DNA from 3 places in the Thermorhabdus hydrogeniformans genome. Region 3 is predicted to be linked to each of the others. Evidence: riboswitches for the same ligand, from Rfam matches in the RefSeq annotation. Region 3 holds a riboswitch; each other region holds the start of a gene.

What was found. Region 3 has a riboswitch for cobalamin ahead of ACKX14_RS11930 (ECF transporter S component). Riboswitches for the same ligand answer to the same signal wherever they lie in the genome.
Region 1: linked by a shared signal. The riboswitch ahead of ACKX14_RS04845 (ABC transporter substrate-binding protein) and the one ahead of ACKX14_RS11930 (ECF transporter S component) in region 3 are both predicted to bind cobalamin.
Region 2: linked by a shared signal. The riboswitch ahead of ACKX14_RS04405 (energy-coupling factor ABC transporter permease) and the one ahead of ACKX14_RS11930 (ECF transporter S component) in region 3 are both predicted to bind cobalamin.

The regions. Positions count from the first base shown of each region.
Region 1 covers NZ_JBJYKD010000007.1:23,816-29,259, reverse strand. Annotated here, with positions in the region: gene ACKX14_RS04860 (GHMP family kinase ATP-binding protein) at 1-509, opposite strand, end outside; gene cobU (bifunctional adenosylcobinamide kinase/adenosylcobinamide-phosphate guanylyltransferase) at 544-1,101, opposite strand; gene ACKX14_RS04850 (FecCD family ABC transporter permease) at 1,122-2,216, opposite strand; gene ACKX14_RS04845 (ABC transporter substrate-binding protein) at 2,231-3,205, opposite strand; cobalamin riboswitch at 3,358-3,527, opposite strand; gene ACKX14_RS04840 (DedA family protein) at 3,618-4,232, opposite strand; gene ACKX14_RS04835 (ferritin-like domain-containing protein) at 4,402-4,830, opposite strand; gene ACKX14_RS04830 (ABC transporter ATP-binding protein) at 5,204-5,444, shown strand, end outside.
Region 2 covers NZ_JBJYKD010000006.1:64,512-69,955, reverse strand. Annotated here, with positions in the region: gene ACKX14_RS04420 (energy-coupling factor ABC transporter ATP-binding protein) at 1-719, opposite strand, end outside; gene cbiQ (cobalt ECF transporter T component CbiQ) at 716-1,492, opposite strand; gene ACKX14_RS04410 (energy-coupling factor ABC transporter substrate-binding protein) at 1,479-1,772, opposite strand; gene ACKX14_RS04405 (energy-coupling factor ABC transporter permease) at 1,762-2,475, opposite strand; cobalamin riboswitch at 2,633-2,818, opposite strand; gene ACKX14_RS04400 (class I SAM-dependent methyltransferase) at 2,998-3,600, opposite strand; gene ACKX14_RS04395 (ECF transporter S component) at 3,616-4,146, opposite strand; gene ACKX14_RS04390 (P-loop NTPase) at 4,446-5,240, opposite strand; gene ACKX14_RS04385 (NifB/NifX family molybdenum-iron cluster-binding protein) at 5,275-5,444, opposite strand, start outside.
Region 3 covers NZ_JBJYKD010000026.1:3,251-8,694, forward strand. Annotated here, with positions in the region: gene ACKX14_RS11920 (aspartate-semialdehyde dehydrogenase) at 1-741, opposite strand, end outside; gene dapB (4-hydroxy-tetrahydrodipicolinate reductase) at 820-1,629, opposite strand; lysine riboswitch at 1,801-1,975, opposite strand; cobalamin riboswitch at 2,126-2,299, shown strand; gene ACKX14_RS11930 (ECF transporter S component) at 2,394-2,894, shown strand; gene ACKX14_RS11935 (alpha-ribazole kinase) at 2,953-3,693, shown strand; gene ACKX14_RS11940 (hypothetical protein) at 3,749-4,681, opposite strand; gene fabZ (3-hydroxyacyl-ACP dehydratase FabZ) at 4,764-5,186, opposite strand; gene ACKX14_RS11950 (phosphodiester glycosidase family protein) at 5,215-5,444, opposite strand, start outside.

The DNA of each region.
Region 1 (5,444 bases), on a different contig from region 3:
ACCATCTCTCCGGTATCTATGATATAAACCTCTAAACCCGGAAGTTCGCCCAGCCTTTCGCGCCATTTCCCCTCGATATGATCAAAAATCATCACCCCGCCGTACATTATGCCGTCACTGGGTTCTATGGACAGGGCTATATCGGCAATAGCGGCAGGTGAAATTTTCTCACCCAGAGCCGCCGACACCGCAAGGCATGTGGCCGTTATATCGGCGGTGCTGGAAGATAAACCTATACCCCGGGGAATTTGCGAGTTAATGGCTAGGGTTACGGAAAAGTTGCCGGCCCCGAAATATTCCAGGGTTTTTTGGGCCGCCCGTCGGGCTTTAATATTATCAGTACTGTTATGGCGATTAATTGAATTGACAAAATGGCTTTTTTCAATTGAAAGCTCCACTGAAACTTCGGAATAAAGGGCTATGGGGCACGTTATCAAAAAATTCCGGGTTCCCAAGACCCCCTGCACAATTTCTCCGCAGCTTCCTGGACAACGGGCTTTACCTATCATAAAAACTCCTTCTTAACAAACCGCATTTTTTTGATTATTTTATCTTTAAAGGTATACCCGAAATCATAAAGAAGACCTCGTCGGCGGCGTTTGCCATCATCTGGTTAGTTTCCCCCAGCAAGTCCCTGTAAAGCCTGCCAAGAGGATATTCTGGCACAATGCCGAGACCCACTTCATTGGAGACAATTATGACCTCCTGCTTCATGCTTTTCGCCGCTTCTATTAATGACCGGACCTCCTTCAGAAGATCTTTTCTCAACCCTTCCCACAATTCGGGATTTTCTGCTTCTTCCAGGGGCAGCCAGTTGCACACCAGAAGGGCCAGACAATCTATCAACACAACTTTAAAATTCACGAATTTTTCGCCATTCTCTATCTCCCTTAAAGCCTTTGATACATACCTGGGCTCTTCAATGGTCTCCCAGTGGATGGGCCTTCTCTCCCGGTGCAGTGCTATTCTCCTGGCCATCTCCTCATCCAGTGCCTGGGCGGTGGCGACATAAACGACCTTCTGCCCCGATTCCATCGCCTTTTTCTCGGCAAACCGGCTCTTGCCGCTCCTGGCCCCCCCGGTGATAAAGGTGATTTTCACTTTTCTTCCCCTCTTTCCGATTATAGCCTGTAGTCTCTGTTTTTCTTCTTTAAGAGCAGGTAGAGAAAAAACGGCCCGCCGAACAGCGCAGTCAGTATTCCCACCGGCAATTCCGTAGGCGCAATCACCACCCTGGACAATGTATCGGCCAGCATGAGATAAAGGCCTCCTACAAGAGCCGAAAACCAGAAAAGTCTGCGGTGATCAGGTCCTATGGTAATCCTGGAGACGTGAGGAATAATCAAACCCACAAAACCGATGACCCCGCTCACCGCCACGGCCGAAGCCGTCAGAAGGGCCGCCGAGGTCAGGCTTATTTTCTTCAAGTGTTCGGTATCCACACCGGTAAAAAAGGCCGTATCTTCGCCCAGCTGCAGTATGTTTAAAGCCCGTAAATTTAACGCGCCAAGAGCCAAGCCTGCAATTCCATAAGGCAGATTCAAAAGCACTTCGCTCCACCCCTGGGATGAAAAACTGCCCAGCAGCCAGAAGTATATCTGGTGCAGTTTTTGGTCGCTGAAATACATGAAAAAAGACACCAGTGCTGAAATAAAGCTGCTAACGGCAATACCTGATAGCAGCAGGGTAAAGGAATAAGTTCTCCCACCAACGCCGGCTATGCTGTAAACTATAAAAATCGTCGCAAAAGCTCCAAGAAAGGCAAAAAATGGCACTGAGCCCACCCCGATAATTCTGAGGCCGGAAAAAAACATGATGGCAAGGGTAGCTCCCAGAGAAGCCCCGGCCGACGCCCCTATAACGTATGGGTCTGCCATGGGGTTTCTAAAAATACCCTGGTAAATGACTCCCGCTGCCGAAAGCTCCGCCCCGACCAAAAAGGAAAGTGCGATTCGCGGGAGTCTCAATTGCAGTATTATGGCTTCTTCGGATTTTGACCAGGACACAGGTATTCCAGGACCGATAAAAGGCAGGCGGTGAAGCAATATTTTTATAATCCGGCCGGGATCGATGTCAACCGAACCTGTCCGCAGCGAAAAAATGCCGCCTAAAATTATGGCGCTAATAACCATCATATATATCCTGCTATATCTAAAATCCATTTTTTTAGAAATTATGTTTTCTGCCAAATCCTGCCCACGAGACCTCCCGGTCATGCCATTGCCTCCAGTTATTTTTTAAACAGCTCGGGGTGAATAATTTCCGCAAACCGCTCAAGTCCGTCAACCAATCTGGGCGTAGCCCGCTGGACTATGTCTTCATCCACATAAAAGACTTTTTTGTTTTTTATGGCGCTGATATTTTCCCACCCCGGCCGCTTCAATATATCATCAGCCGATTGGCGGGTGGAACCGTGGTGCGAGAAAATTATAATATCGGGATTCTTGGCGATAATCATCTCCTGGCTGTACTGCGGGTACTGCTTATCCGCATCGGCGGCTATATTTTGCCCCCCCGCCTTCTCTATAATGTCATTGACAAAAGTGCCGGGTCCAGCAGTAGTGTATGGTGAAGGCCATACTTCGTAATACACTTTAAGCCGCTGTTTCTCGGCAAGGCCTGCCACCCTGCCCTCCACATTATTAATTCGGGCTTTTAAAGAACTTACCAGCTCCTTGGCCTGCACAAGTCTTCCGGTGGCTGTACCTATTATTTCAATACTGTTTAACATATCCTGGATATTCCCGGGATTGAGTACTATAACCGGCACATTGAGCTTTTCCAGTTGCTCCACCGGCTTTTGGTGCATCCCGGTGGCCAGAACCAGGTCCGGTTTAAGGGAAATCACCTTTTCCATATTGGGGTCCGCAAAACCGCCGATTTTTTCCTTTGTCTTGGCCTCATCGGGGTAATCGCAATAATCGGTAACCCCGACCACCTTTTCCCCAAGGCCCAGTGCAAAAAGGATCTCGGTATTGCTCGGAGCCAGGGATATGATCCTTTCCGGTAGCTTTTCTATCGTGACATCCCGGCCCATCTGGTCTTTTACCGTAAGCGGGTATACGGCCTCTTTATTATTATCCTGTGATGATATTTCCTCTGCTTTTTTCCCGCCGTTATTCAAACTGCCACATCCGGCGACCAAAGCCGCTACCAAAACTATTACAAATATGCATATGAGCGACCGTAAAACCTTATTTTTCATGATTGTAATCCAACGGCATTCCCCGCCGTTTTGATTTTTACCTCCTGATTTTAAGTTTTGGTTGAAATTTAAAATAAAATAACCCGGCCTTCCTTTGAAAAAACCGGGTTAACGCTTACCAGCATACGTACTCCCCCTTTCCTTCGAAGGCTCGTACCTGTTATCAACAGGCAGGTTTCCTGGCTTCCGGATCATCTTGCCTGCGCCTTCCCGGTTTCCCAGTGGCATTAGCAGTTCATCCCCGGTTACAGTGGCGGGACCGCTCAGGATTTTCACCTGATTCCCTTTTAACCTCGGCGGCACCTGTTGATGCAATAAATTTTACTCTATTATACTCCAAACCGCCCATTTTAACAAGTAGAGGATTTCCTCATAAATATAAGGAGCCTAATTCAAAGCCTTTTAGAATTCCCTAACCGGCATGGCCCTTTCTGAAGTACTTAAGAAATATGTCCCACGCCAGAAAAATAAATATTAGAAAAACCGCCACGGCGACCAATTTATACTCCAAAGGCAGCCCAAGGAGCAACCGCATATTGTCGTACATTTTTATATAAAATACAATCCAGAAAACGGCCCACAAAAAATCGCCAATCAAAGAAAAAAGCACGTATGAAAAAAAATCAATGCGAAACAGGCCAGCAGCCCATATGGCCGGTGTTCTGGTTATACCTATCCAGCGGCTGACCATATTCGTAAGACCACCATATCTGTTAAACCAGTTTTTTATTTTATATATATCCTCATCCTTTATCTTCAAAAATATGTTTAACCTTTTTATAATCGGCCTGCCCCCGTAATACACCAGATAATAGGCTAGGATGTTCCCCGATAAATTGCCTGCTGTAGCAATTATGATGACATTAATCAAAGACATCTTTTTTATTTTAACGAAGTAGGCCGCCGCCATGAAAAGTAACTGAACGGGCAGCGGCAATCCCGTCCCTTCAGCCAGCAAACTAAGATAAAGGCCGAAGTAACCGTATTTAATTATAAGCTCGCTGGCATACCCCCAGAGAGTGGACATGCATATCACCCAGAGCTAATTATACACAAACGAAGCCCAAGTTTAAATACACTTAATTTTTTATAAAAATCAAATCTTTCCTCAAAAACATATAGACCCGATTTTTATAATCGATAGCAAATTCGGTGATGTGTATTGCCCCAGGCAACAACATCACCGAATTTCTACTCTATAGACCCATAAACAACCTATCCTTTATACCTTTAAGCGCCCTGGCATGGCGGGATTCATCTTTCGCAGCTTCATCAAATACATCATGAGCTTCGTCGATATTATTTTGTTTTGCCAGGACGGCGGCTTCTCTTTTGGTGCGGTTGGAGTTTTGCTCACCATTTATGGCTTTTTCCAGGTTGTCCCTGGTGGTACCTACCTCCCCGTTTAACTCCGCAAATCGTGCAGCATGGGCTGCTTCTTCCCACGCAATGGTTTTGAATACCTCCGCCACCTCCGCAAATCCTTCTCTCTGAGCCTGACGGGCCGCTGCCAGGTACCAACCCACTTCCATACATTCACCCTGATAATTTTGGGTGACCGCTGCCTCCACCGCCGTCCCTTTTGTCGTTCCCAGTTGATTTTCAACAATTAAGTTTAGTTCCATCAGGCGTCCTCCTTTTATTAAATTCCAAATTAAAATTGAATAAAAATTTGTATCAATCTATGGTATAATTTTTATATTGGTTTGTCCCATTTTATTATGTTTTACTTCGCCATCTTTTTCATTAAATGCTCATTTTCACGGTTTGCTGAGCCGTAAAGCATTTCCCAACCATGAAGCTTGACTTTTTTTAAAAAGACCGGTTGTTTTGCGGCTTCAATTTTGAATCTTTTATAGAGAGAGGGATACTTCTCCGTATTTTTATGTCGTTGTCCCTTTCAATTTTAAACATTTTTTCCCCATAAGCTCACCTCAAGAATATTTTGTCCCAAAAAAACAATATTATTCCAGGATCTACAGAAAGGAGGAATTCGCCTTGATAGAGCTTTTTAATGTCACGAAAAGATATGGAAACAAGACGGCGGTTAACAATATATCTCTTTTCGTAAAAAGGGGTGAAATCCTGGGGCTGCTGGGGCCGAACGGGGCCGGTAAATCCACCACGATGAGACTCATAACGGGATACATTCATCCCAGTTCGGGCCTTGTAAGGGTCGCGGGATATGATGTGGCAAAACAGCCGGTAGCCGCTAAAAGGCATATCGGTTACTTGCCTG
Region 2 (5,444 bases), on a different contig from region 3:
AAATCCGCCGCTTTGAGCAGTGCATCATTTTGAAAAACCTCCAGGGGAGTTCCCGAGTCTATAACCATACCGTCTTTCATGACAAATATGCGGTCCGCCCAGGAATAAGCCAGGTTCACATCATGGGTTGACAGGATGATCTGTTTCCCTTCTTGATATAACTTTTCAATTATTTCTATAAGTTTCTCCGAATGCTTCGGGTCCAGATAGGCTGTAGGCTCATCAAATATGATTACTTCGGGCTCCATGGACAGCACATCGGCAATGGTCGCCCTTTTCTTCTGGCCATAGCTTAAAAAGTGTACCGGCCTGTCTTTTAACTCCTCAATTTCCGTGGCTTTTAATGCCTCTTCCACCTTCCTTTTAACCTCGGAAAATGGGAGATTCAAGTTCACGGGCCCGAAGGAAACCTCCTGAAACACGCTCCCGGCCAAAAGCTGGGTATCCGGATCTTGAAATACGATGCCTACATTTTTTCTCAATTTCGCAAGAAAAGAACGGGTATATCTTATCTCCTCACCCTTGTAAAACACCCTGCCCCTCTTAGGCCTTAAAATCCCGTTGAAGTGGAGGAACAGCGTGGATTTTCCGGCTCCATTGGGGCCCAGAACCGCTATCCTCTTTCCCTTTTCTATTGCCATCGAAACGCCTTTTAATGCCATGATGCCGCCGGGATACTCAAAATCCACATCTTTCATCTCCAGGATGTATTTGCTCATTTAAAAAGACCTCCGGTTAAAAATGCAATCAATAAGAGTGCCATTTCGGCTGCCGCAATTAAAAGGATATTTTTTGGGCGGATGCGATAATCATTTTCCGGCACATTAAGCTCCCCGTCATAGCATCTTGCTGCAAGCGCCGTATAGAATTTTTCGGCATCGTCATACGCTCTGATGAAGAGTGCCGATGAAAGCATGCTTAGAGAAGAAAAAGTTGATTTTAAAGATGCGTATCCCAGCCGGGAATTCTGCGATACATATATCCTGCCGGCAGTTTCCAGAAGAACGAACAGATATTTATACATCAGGTGCATGAGCTCCAGAAAAATCACCGGTAGCTTCAACCTTTTCAGTACCATCATAAGGTCCGGCACGGGTGTTGTTAGCGCAAGAAAATACACGCAGGAAACGAGGCCTATGGACCTGAAAAACAACAACCCCGCCGTCTTCAAACCCCCGTATGTCACGCCGATTCTCATGTTGAACACCGCAAAATCCATCAACATATCACTTCCGGCAGGCAATACATTTATCACTACGGCCGGAATGCTGATTAAAAGAAAAAATATCGGGGGAAAAAGAATTTTTAAATAAACCCTGACCGGAATCTTTGCTTTAAATACCAGCACCGCCGCAACAATGAAAATAACCGCCATATTTACATATATATTGGGAACAAAGCAGAGCACCCCGGAGATAAAAGCAAAAGCCAGTTTCTCCCCCGGATGCACACTTTTAAGTCTGTTATTATATGCAAAATTATCTATCAGCATTTTTCCTCGCCTTTAACTGACCGAAATAGTAACCTATGAACCCCGCCCCTATGGCAGCTTGAAGGGCAAACAAAAGGCTTTCTATCTCGCCGCTGGGAGGCTCCCATAGTGGTTTAAACCACGGCTGGTAACCGGATTTTACCGCAAGGATGACTTCCTCCGCCTTGCCATCGGCACCTCCGAACTCAGCGCCTTTTAATATAAACAGCGGAAAGACTGCAAGTAGTATTACAAGCAGAGCAAGAAATAAATTTTTTAGTAAAAGGTCTTTACTCTTCATAACGACCCTCCCCTGAAATCACCGAAAGTCCGGTAAGCATATCCTCGTTATACGCAGACAGCAGGTTTATCACCATCACGGTCAAAAGCCCTTCACTTATGGCCAGGGGCACCTGGGTAACCGCAAATATTGCCATAAACTTCATAAAGGATACGGCAAATCCGCCGGTATCGGCCGGAAATGCCAGAGCCAGCTGGAAAGATGTGGTCACATAAGTAAATAAATCTCCCAGAGCGGCTGCCAGGAAAACCGAAAGCCGTCCAGACCGGCCCATCTTTTTTATGCTCCGGTAGACTATATATGATACAAAAGGCCCCACCACCGCCATGGAAAAAATGTTTGCTCCAAGAGTTGTTATACCGCCATGGGCTAAAAGTAATGCCTGGAAGAGAAGAATAATACTTCCCAGCACGCTCATGGCCCACGGCCCGAACAGGATGGCTCCCAGGCCCACTCCGGTCGGGTGGGAACAGCTGCCCGTCACCGATGGGAGCTTAAGTGCAGATAGCACAAAGGCGAAAGCCCCGGCAAAACCCAGGAGCATTTTCAATTTAGGGTTTTTATTTACCAACTTTCTTATGGAGATTAAACCGAGTATAATAAACGGGAGTGCCAGTAAATCCCAGACAATGGCCCACTTTAATGGTAAAAACCCCTCCGTTATGTGCATGGCAAAAACCTGCCGCGGTAAAAACCACAGCATTAAAGCAGCTGCAAATACTTTTTTAATCAAAATCGTTACCTCCCTCTTTTGAATAATCTTCATCAGCTATAACGAAAAACCCCTTAACTACGAAAAGTTAAGGGGTTTTATGTCGAGTTGAAATGCACATCAACACACCTCCCTATCTCTCGTAGGTGAGTGTATCCGGATGCAGGCAGGTCTCCTGGCTCAGGTTCATCGCCGCCTTATGCCTTCCCGGTTTCCCAGTGGCGTATTATAAGGCGGCTCACCTTCACAGTGGCGGGACCGCGCGGGATTTTCACCCGACTTCCCTTTTAAGTTTAATCCTGAGGATTAAAACACCTGCATCTCAAATATTCTATTTAAACTTTCACGCCGTTGATGCAGCACCAGCGAATGATTAAAACGTAATGACTTGCTTTTTAAAGACACTTTAATTATCTATCATTTTTAATTTATTATACTAAATTCTGGTTAAAAAAGCAATAAGCAGGGTTTCGCATGCAATCCGGCAAAAATCTTATCTATTTAGCCATCTTCTTATCCTTTAATACCTATAATCACATATTTTTCTTCATCATCTATTACAGTTTCCACTTTTAACCCGGCCGACTGCATATAGGCCGCCACCTGCAGGCCGGCGGGCAGAATGTCCGAAGATACGGCTTTATCTAGAGACCGGTGCAGGCCGTTTATCTTTTCCCTGCTTTCGGAATGGCATATGATGAGCTTGCCTTTAGGATTTAACAGGGAGGTCATTTTTTTAATGCTTTGTTCTTTGTCGGAAAAATGCGGGAAGGAAGAATAACATATTATAAAGTCAAAGGAATCGCGGGAATTATAATTCATAATGTCTCCAGCGACAAAATCCACATTCGGAAAGTCTCTTTCCGGAAATTTTTCCCTGGCCCTTTCCACCATTTTTTCCGCGATGTCAAGGCCCACAATGCGGCCGGAGCGCCCTATTTTTTCAATTATATAAGGAACCAGCACTCCGGTGCCACACCCCACATCTAAAACACAGGCACCTTCTGATAAATTTATCAGATTTATTATTTCCGCCAACTTGAACGGATCATGTGTTACTTTATTGTCCCACTCAGAAGCCAAATTGTTAAAAAAATCTCTCTGAGTCAACACCATTTTTATCACATTCCTTTAAATTTTATGCGGTTCATTTTTCCTGCTGCCGGTTACAATCAACTTTACGAGGATCGGTAAAAGAATTAATTGAATGGCTATTCCGGGCAGCGCCACCACAAAAAGCCCGTAAGTAAATTTTACAAAATTAAAGGTTTTGCCCATGATAACGGCAGCGATAATCCAGTTGCCTACAATAGATACAAATCTCCCGGCAAGCATTGATGTTATCAAAGACGGATAGATTCCCAGCCTGAGTTTATTATAAGCTACAGACGCAACGAACCCGTATGTAAAAAGTTCTGCCATCATACCAAACACCCCCGGCACCGGCGGCATGGAGGTAAACAGGAAGCTCAGGAAGGGGGTAATTAGTCCTACGGCTCCGGCGAATTGCCAGGGCAGCATAAAACCGCCCAAAAGTACCGGCAGGTGCATGGGCAAAAAGATTTGCCCTCCCATCTTAAAAGAGTGAAAAGCTATAGGTAAAAGGATACCGATGGCTATCAGCAAACCGGAAGTGGCAAGATTATAATTTTTTGATGGCATTTGAGATACCTCCTGATGATTTTATTATTTCAAGGCATACACAAAAAACTTTGATAAAACAAAAGACCATGAAGCCCTGACGGATTCATCCGCCATAGACCTTCATGGTCATGCTTTCGTATCTTCATGATACCTGCTTTCGTTTTTATTATATGATATTGTCTATTTTCTTGTCAATCTTTTCTATGAGGTTTAATTAAACTGGCAGGATTGCGGACCTTTTCTGAAAGCCTGTTTAAGTCAATCTTATTTATGACATTTAATTAAATCCGTATTATTTAGAGCCATGACTATATCCCTCAAAACCTCCGCCGGTCCTGAGGAATTACAACGCCGAAAGGGATTCCGAGTTCCCTGACAACTCCTGCGGCCAGCTTCAGGTCGTTTAGCCCGAAGGGCGTGGGTTCGGTCACCAGCACGCAGTAATCGGCTCCGGATACAGCATTTATCATGGGGCACGACGTGCCGGGAGGCGAGTCGATTATAACAACTCTTAGATTTTTATCTTCGAGGCAAGCCTCGAAGTTATTTAAACGGTAGATTTGATGAAACTTTGTGCGGCATCCATCTTGCCTGCTTGCGGGCAGATTTTCTGCCGCAGTCGTTATAACCACAGGGCCGCTTTTAATCCTGCTTTTCACTTTCTTGATTACCGGTGGAGCCAGAACCGAGCCAATGGAAAGGGTCCCCTGGATAAATTCCATACCTCTGGCAGTTCCCCGTTCCACAAACCCTATTTCCTTATGAATTTCCGTTATGGCTCCGGGAGGACAGAGCAGGCTGCATCCCCCGCAGCCGTGGCAGAGTTCTTCAAATACCAGTATCTGTTTGCCCAGGTCGGCCAGGGCATGATAGGCGCATATTTTGGTGCAAATTCCGCAGTGGGTGCATTTATCGGAATCTATGGAAGGCACCGGCAGGGTAACAGGCTCCTTTTCGGTAAATTCAGGCATAAGGAAAATATGGGCATTGGGCTCTTCCACATCGCAGTCCAGTAATGCCACCGGCATATCATCTTTTAATGAAAAGGCAAGATTTACGGCCACCGTGGTCTTCCCTGTGCCGCCTTTCCCGCTGGCAATGGCAATTATCATGACTTCACCGCCATTTGGAAAATAATCTTGTGCGTCAGTGGGAGCAATGCCCGCTGTGATCTCCTTCTCCGTGATCGCACAGATTGCCGCCGCCCGCCATATTCCCTTTGAGATATTCCCGTATCACATCGTCCACCCGGCCGGATACACCGGTTATGGTTGCAATTTTATTCTGGGCAAACAGTTCCCGAGCCCTTGGGCCCA
Region 3 (5,444 bases):
CTCAATGGTAACGGCTTCGGAATGGCTTCTCAGCACCGGCACCCTGACGGCTGTGGCGCTAATGAGAATGCTGTCGTCGTGGAACATCTTCCTGGTCTCATATACCATTTTCATTTCTTCCTTTGTGTAGGAGTTTTCCATAAAAACATCTATGTGAGGTATAAGGTTAAAAGCTATCCGGTGCGGAAAAACCTTTGGCGGCATCATGTCACCGGCCAGCACCGCACCGGTCTGTTCTATCAGCTCGTCCATCGCTTCCTGGCCCGCGCCGGATACGGCCTGATAAGTCGAAACAATCACCCGCTTAATCCTCGCGGCATCGTGGAGCGGCTTTAAAGCCACCACCATCTGAATGGTGGAACAGTTGGGGTTGGCGATGATGCCCCGGTGCCACCTGACGTCGTCGGGGTTTACTTCCGGCACCACCAGCGGCACCTGGGGATCCAGGCGGAAATTGCTGCTGTTGTCGATGACCACGGCGCCGCGCTTTACGGCTTCGCCTGCGAATTTTAAACTGGCCTCTCCTCCGGCAAACAGCGCGAGGTCCACGCCGTTAAAGGATTCCGGGGTTGTTTCTTCGATTTCGTATTCCCTGTCACCGAATTTTATCTTTTTCCCGGCCGAGCGCCTGGTGGCCAGCAATTTTAAATTTCCTACGGGGAACCGGCGCTCTTTGAGCACTTCCAGGATGGTATTCCCCACAGCGCCCACCCCGACTACAGCTACGTTCAATTTCTTCATTTCTCATATCCCTCCAGAAGTTGTTGCATCAATTTATTTTATTATAAATACCTGAAAAAGGTGCTTGCCAAAAGACCGTCAGAACTCCATCAAGTTTTCCAGCCCGATAACCACCCCTTGAAGCTCCCGGACTTTCCTTACGGCCAGGAGAACACCGGGTACAAACGACACCCGGCTGGTGGAATCGTGCCTTATGCTCAATATCTGACCCAATCCGCCGAATATCACTTCCTGGTGGGCTATCAGCCCCGGAAGCCTGACGCTGTGGATTCTTACGCCATTCAGGCTTCCTCCGCGGACGTTGGGTAATTTCTCCAGCTCGGGCCTTTTGGCCTCTTCCACATGCCCCCGTTCGCGGTTAATTAGTTCCGCCGTCATCAGTGAAGTCCCCGATGGGGCGTCGAGTTTGCCGTCATGGTGAAGTTCGATGATCTCAACATCCGGGAAGTACCTGGCGGCCATTCTGGCCATCAGCATCATTAAAACCGCGCCAATGGCAAAATTGGGCGCCAGGAAAGCACCGGTACGGTTTTGCTCACACCAGGCCCGCAGTTTTTCAATATCCGACGGAGCCAGTCCGGTGGTACCTATAACAGGCCTCACTCCGTTGAAAACGGCCACCCGCGCGTTTTCCAGGGCAGCCTGGCTGTTGGTGAAATCTACCATTACCTCGGCATCGGTTCTTTTGATAACCTGTTCCAGGTCTTTTTCCACAATTATTCCTGTTTGTTTTTTCCCCACCAGTTCTCCCAGGTCTTGCCCCGTGCCCGCCACGTCTACGGCGCCCACCAGTTCCATATCCTCCTGTTCCAGAATGGCGGAAGAAATTTCCCTCCCGACCCTCCCGGCCGCGCCTGTCACGATGACTTTAATTTTACCCGCAACCATGACACTCATCCTTTCCAAGTTTTTTATATATTTATATGCAGACCGGTAAACAAACAGCAGCCCATTTTCCGCGATCAGGCGATTTTGTTCCGAATAAAAAATCATAAAATTAAAACGATTATGGCACCAGAGCTCATAACCGTTTTACACAAATTAAAAAAATTCCCACGGTTGTGAGATAGCGCTCCACCAAATAACACTCTGGTGACAGTGCCGCACCTCTTAAATGCGACCCCAGCCCGGGAACGCGGGAATTCCCGGACTTCGGCGAACGCCCCTTTCCCGCCGGATCATCGCCCCCAACTCACCGGCGGTACTCTTGGCTATCGCAACCTCTACCTCACCCCTCTGCCGACAGGGGTATTAATTTTTATTATATTATCATTAACTTCCATGCCATGTCAAGCTTTTTCTCGGCTCTTTTTTTTAATATTGCAATGATTTTCTTATTTGTTGACACAACCGACAGCTTTTTTATATAATAATATCAGTAAAATTGCAGCAACCCTCTCGAGGTGCCCCCTTGGGGGAGAATAGGGAAGACCGGTGAAAGTCCGGCGCGGTCCCGCCACTGTAAAGGGGAGCGGCTTAATGTATCCACTGGGAAACCGGGAAGGATTAAGCGGCTGTGAACCTGAGCCAGGAGACCTGCCTTGAGAGGTTTTGATTCCGGGGATGATGGTAAAGTCCGCGGTCTAATGCATGTTAGACTGCGGGCTTTTTCATTTGTGTTAAAAACAATAAATACAGGAGGGTTCAGGATCATGCAAAAAACAAAAAATCTGGTTTTGACGGGAATGTTTATTGCCCTAAGCGCCGCGGGGGCCGCCATCAAGTTGCCAAGCCCCACGGGGACGGTTGCCTTCGATTCGGCCCCGGGGTTTCTGGCCGCCCTTTTTCTGGGCCCCGGATACGGTGCAGTCACCGCCGCCCTGGGGCACCTTTTTACCGGTTTTTTAGCCGGATTTCCCTTGACCCTGCCCCTGCACTTGATTATTGCCCTGGAGATGGCCGTTTTCGCCTGGGTGTACGGCCGGCTCAAAAGATTCAGCCTTCCACTGGCGGTGGTCGCAGCCACGCTTCTAAACGGGATAGTGGCGCCGGCCAGTTTTATCCCGCTGCCGCAGTTTGGCTTTGGTTTTTTTGCCGCCATGGTTATTCCGCTGCTCTCGGCTTCTTTTGCCAACGTGGCCTTGGCCGCCCTGGTTTACAGGGCCGTGGCGGCGGTTTTCAAACCGGATGAAGCATCTCTGTCAAATAGATAGATGTGAAACCACTTTCTACGCAAAGATAAAACCATAGATTACACTGGAGGGGAAAAAGTTGGCAGAAAACAAAATCCTGCCCTCAAACCGGGATGTGTGCATTGTAGATATTCCGGGGGACTTCTATCTCACGATAGCATGCGATTCCGCGGGGGGGATTGGTGAGAAGCGGAGGGATGTGGTGAAGGTACCGGCATCCGTGGTGGGGAGGTTCACCTGCCGGGTGGCCCTGATGGAAACCCTGGCCGTTGGGGCCGCCCCAAAGGCGGTGGCGGCCGCCGTATGCTGCGAGCCGTCACCCACCGGGGAAAAAATCTTGGCGGGAATCAGGGAGGAATTGTGCGAAGCCGGCCTGGACCTGCCCGTGGTCATCAGCACAGAAAAAAACATCCTCACCTGTCAGACAGGCCTCGGCGTCACGGTAACCGGAATAGCAAAAAAAAGCGACCTGCGCGTGAACAGAACGCGGGCCGGAGACAGGCTTTACTGTGTCGGGATGCCCAGGGTGGGAGACGAGGTAAAATTAAACGACTCCCGGATCGCCGACACAAATCTGGTAAGAAAGCTTTCCCAGATTCCATGCATACATGACATAATTCCCGTTGGTTCCAAAGGCATAAAAGGCGAAGCGGAGCTCCTGGTGTCACATCTGGGTCTTTCACTGACCTGGCAGGATAATGTGCCGCTGGACATAAAAAAATCCGCCGGCCCGGCCACATGCGTCCTGGTTACCAGCTCCGAGGATTTAAAACTTACGTGTTCCCAGCCGGTATACTTATTGGGCGTCATTGATGTTTGAAGGCCATAAGCTCCCATCGGCCTGCACCCATCTACCTGCGGGTTTAAAACTGCTGTTACTGCTGCATTTCCATGGACTTTATCGCATCCTGGATATTCTTTTCCGCGATTTGAGCCTTGATTTTTATTAGGTTCGGGTCCTTTTCGGCAAGGGCCTGTTGGAATTCTTTCAATGAAAATTCCACCTTTCCGGCGGTATCCATATTTTTAAGCTGAGCCTTAACTATTTCCCAGCCGGCAAGAGCTTTGGCCATTGCCGACGACGCCTCGCTTTCCTCGTTGTTCAAAGCCCTGTACAGCGCGTTTCTTATATTGTAGAGGATATTTTTGGCTTCGGGGGGCGACTTGGTTTTGAACAGTTTTTCAAAGGAGACGGTTTTTTCGTAGAGGTCGTTAGCGGAAAGCAATCCCTGATATAAATCCTGCCGGGTAAGGGTCATGGTGAGCCGGTTGAGGTTGGCGCTGAAGGCGCCCACCATGTCGGGGGTGGCTCCGTTTTTCATGGCTTCGGGCTGGAAGCTGTTCCACTGAGAGTGTATCTGGGTGACGGCCTGTTCAAATTTGGCCCAGTCGGGTTCCGACTCCTGTCCCGCCTGCCCCTGCATGCCGCCCTGGCCGCTCTGCTGGCCACCCTCCTGACCCCCTCCCTGACCTTTGCCCTGAGATTGCCCGCCTTTCTGTCCGCCCTGCCCACCGCTTTGCCGGTCGCCCTGCTGCCCCTGACCCGCCTGCCCGGCTCCCCTCCCCTGAGACGTGGGAGAGGGGGCGGCCTTTTTCAAATACTCTTTTTCAAAATCCTTAACAAGCTTTTCCACATCTGCCTGGAGTTTTTGCAGGGCTTGAGACTCCTTCTTTTCGGAACCGGAACCTCTGGAAGGGGATTTTGCCGGCTTCCTTGAACATCCGCCGGTTACTGCAAAACTCGAAACTGCAAGCATCAACGCCAGCAGATATATGAAAAATATCCTTAAGGCTTTTTGACAGTTCATATAATCACCCCTGACGTTCACCTTAAGAATATTTTTCCCCTTCCATGCGTCTTTATCCGTTGACCCAGACCCTTTTATTTATTTACTTGAGGGCAAACATGAGCTCCCCTTCAGCCGCAAGTTCCCCATCCACGGTGGCCCTGGCCCTGCCTTTACCCACCGGGCCTTTGACTCTGGTAAGTTCCACCTCCAGAGTCAGGCAGTCACCGGGAACCACCTGCCTTTTAAATCTCATGCCGTCGATACCGGCAAAAAGGGCTATTTTACCCCTGTTTTCCTCAAGGCTCAGTATGGCGCAGGCACCTACCTGAGCCAGAGCTTCCACTATAAGGACACCGGGCATGACCGGCTTTCCCGGGAAATGTCCCTGAAAAAAAGCCTCCCCCGCCGAGACGTTTTTAATCCCCACCGCCCGTTTGCCTTTCTCCAGCTCCAGAATCCTGTCTACCAGCAAAAAGGGGTAACGGTGCGGTATTATTTTCTGAATTTCTTCAATACCGAGCAACACTCATCTTCCTCTCCATTTAAGTCTCTCAATTCCACAGCCTTCCCTTAATAACGACACCGGTGCCTATGGGCCTCGGGAAACCCAGCGACGGCCTGTTCACAATCCTGCCGCCGTAGTACATGGTGGCCGAAGCGCCGCCGTCCAGGGCCGCCGCCTGCCTCACCCCCATCCCGAGCAAAAAAGCGGACAGCCGCTGCAGGCTTACGCCCCTGCCCGGCCCGGTGCCTTCGACGGTTACAAAAATCACCCTGCCGT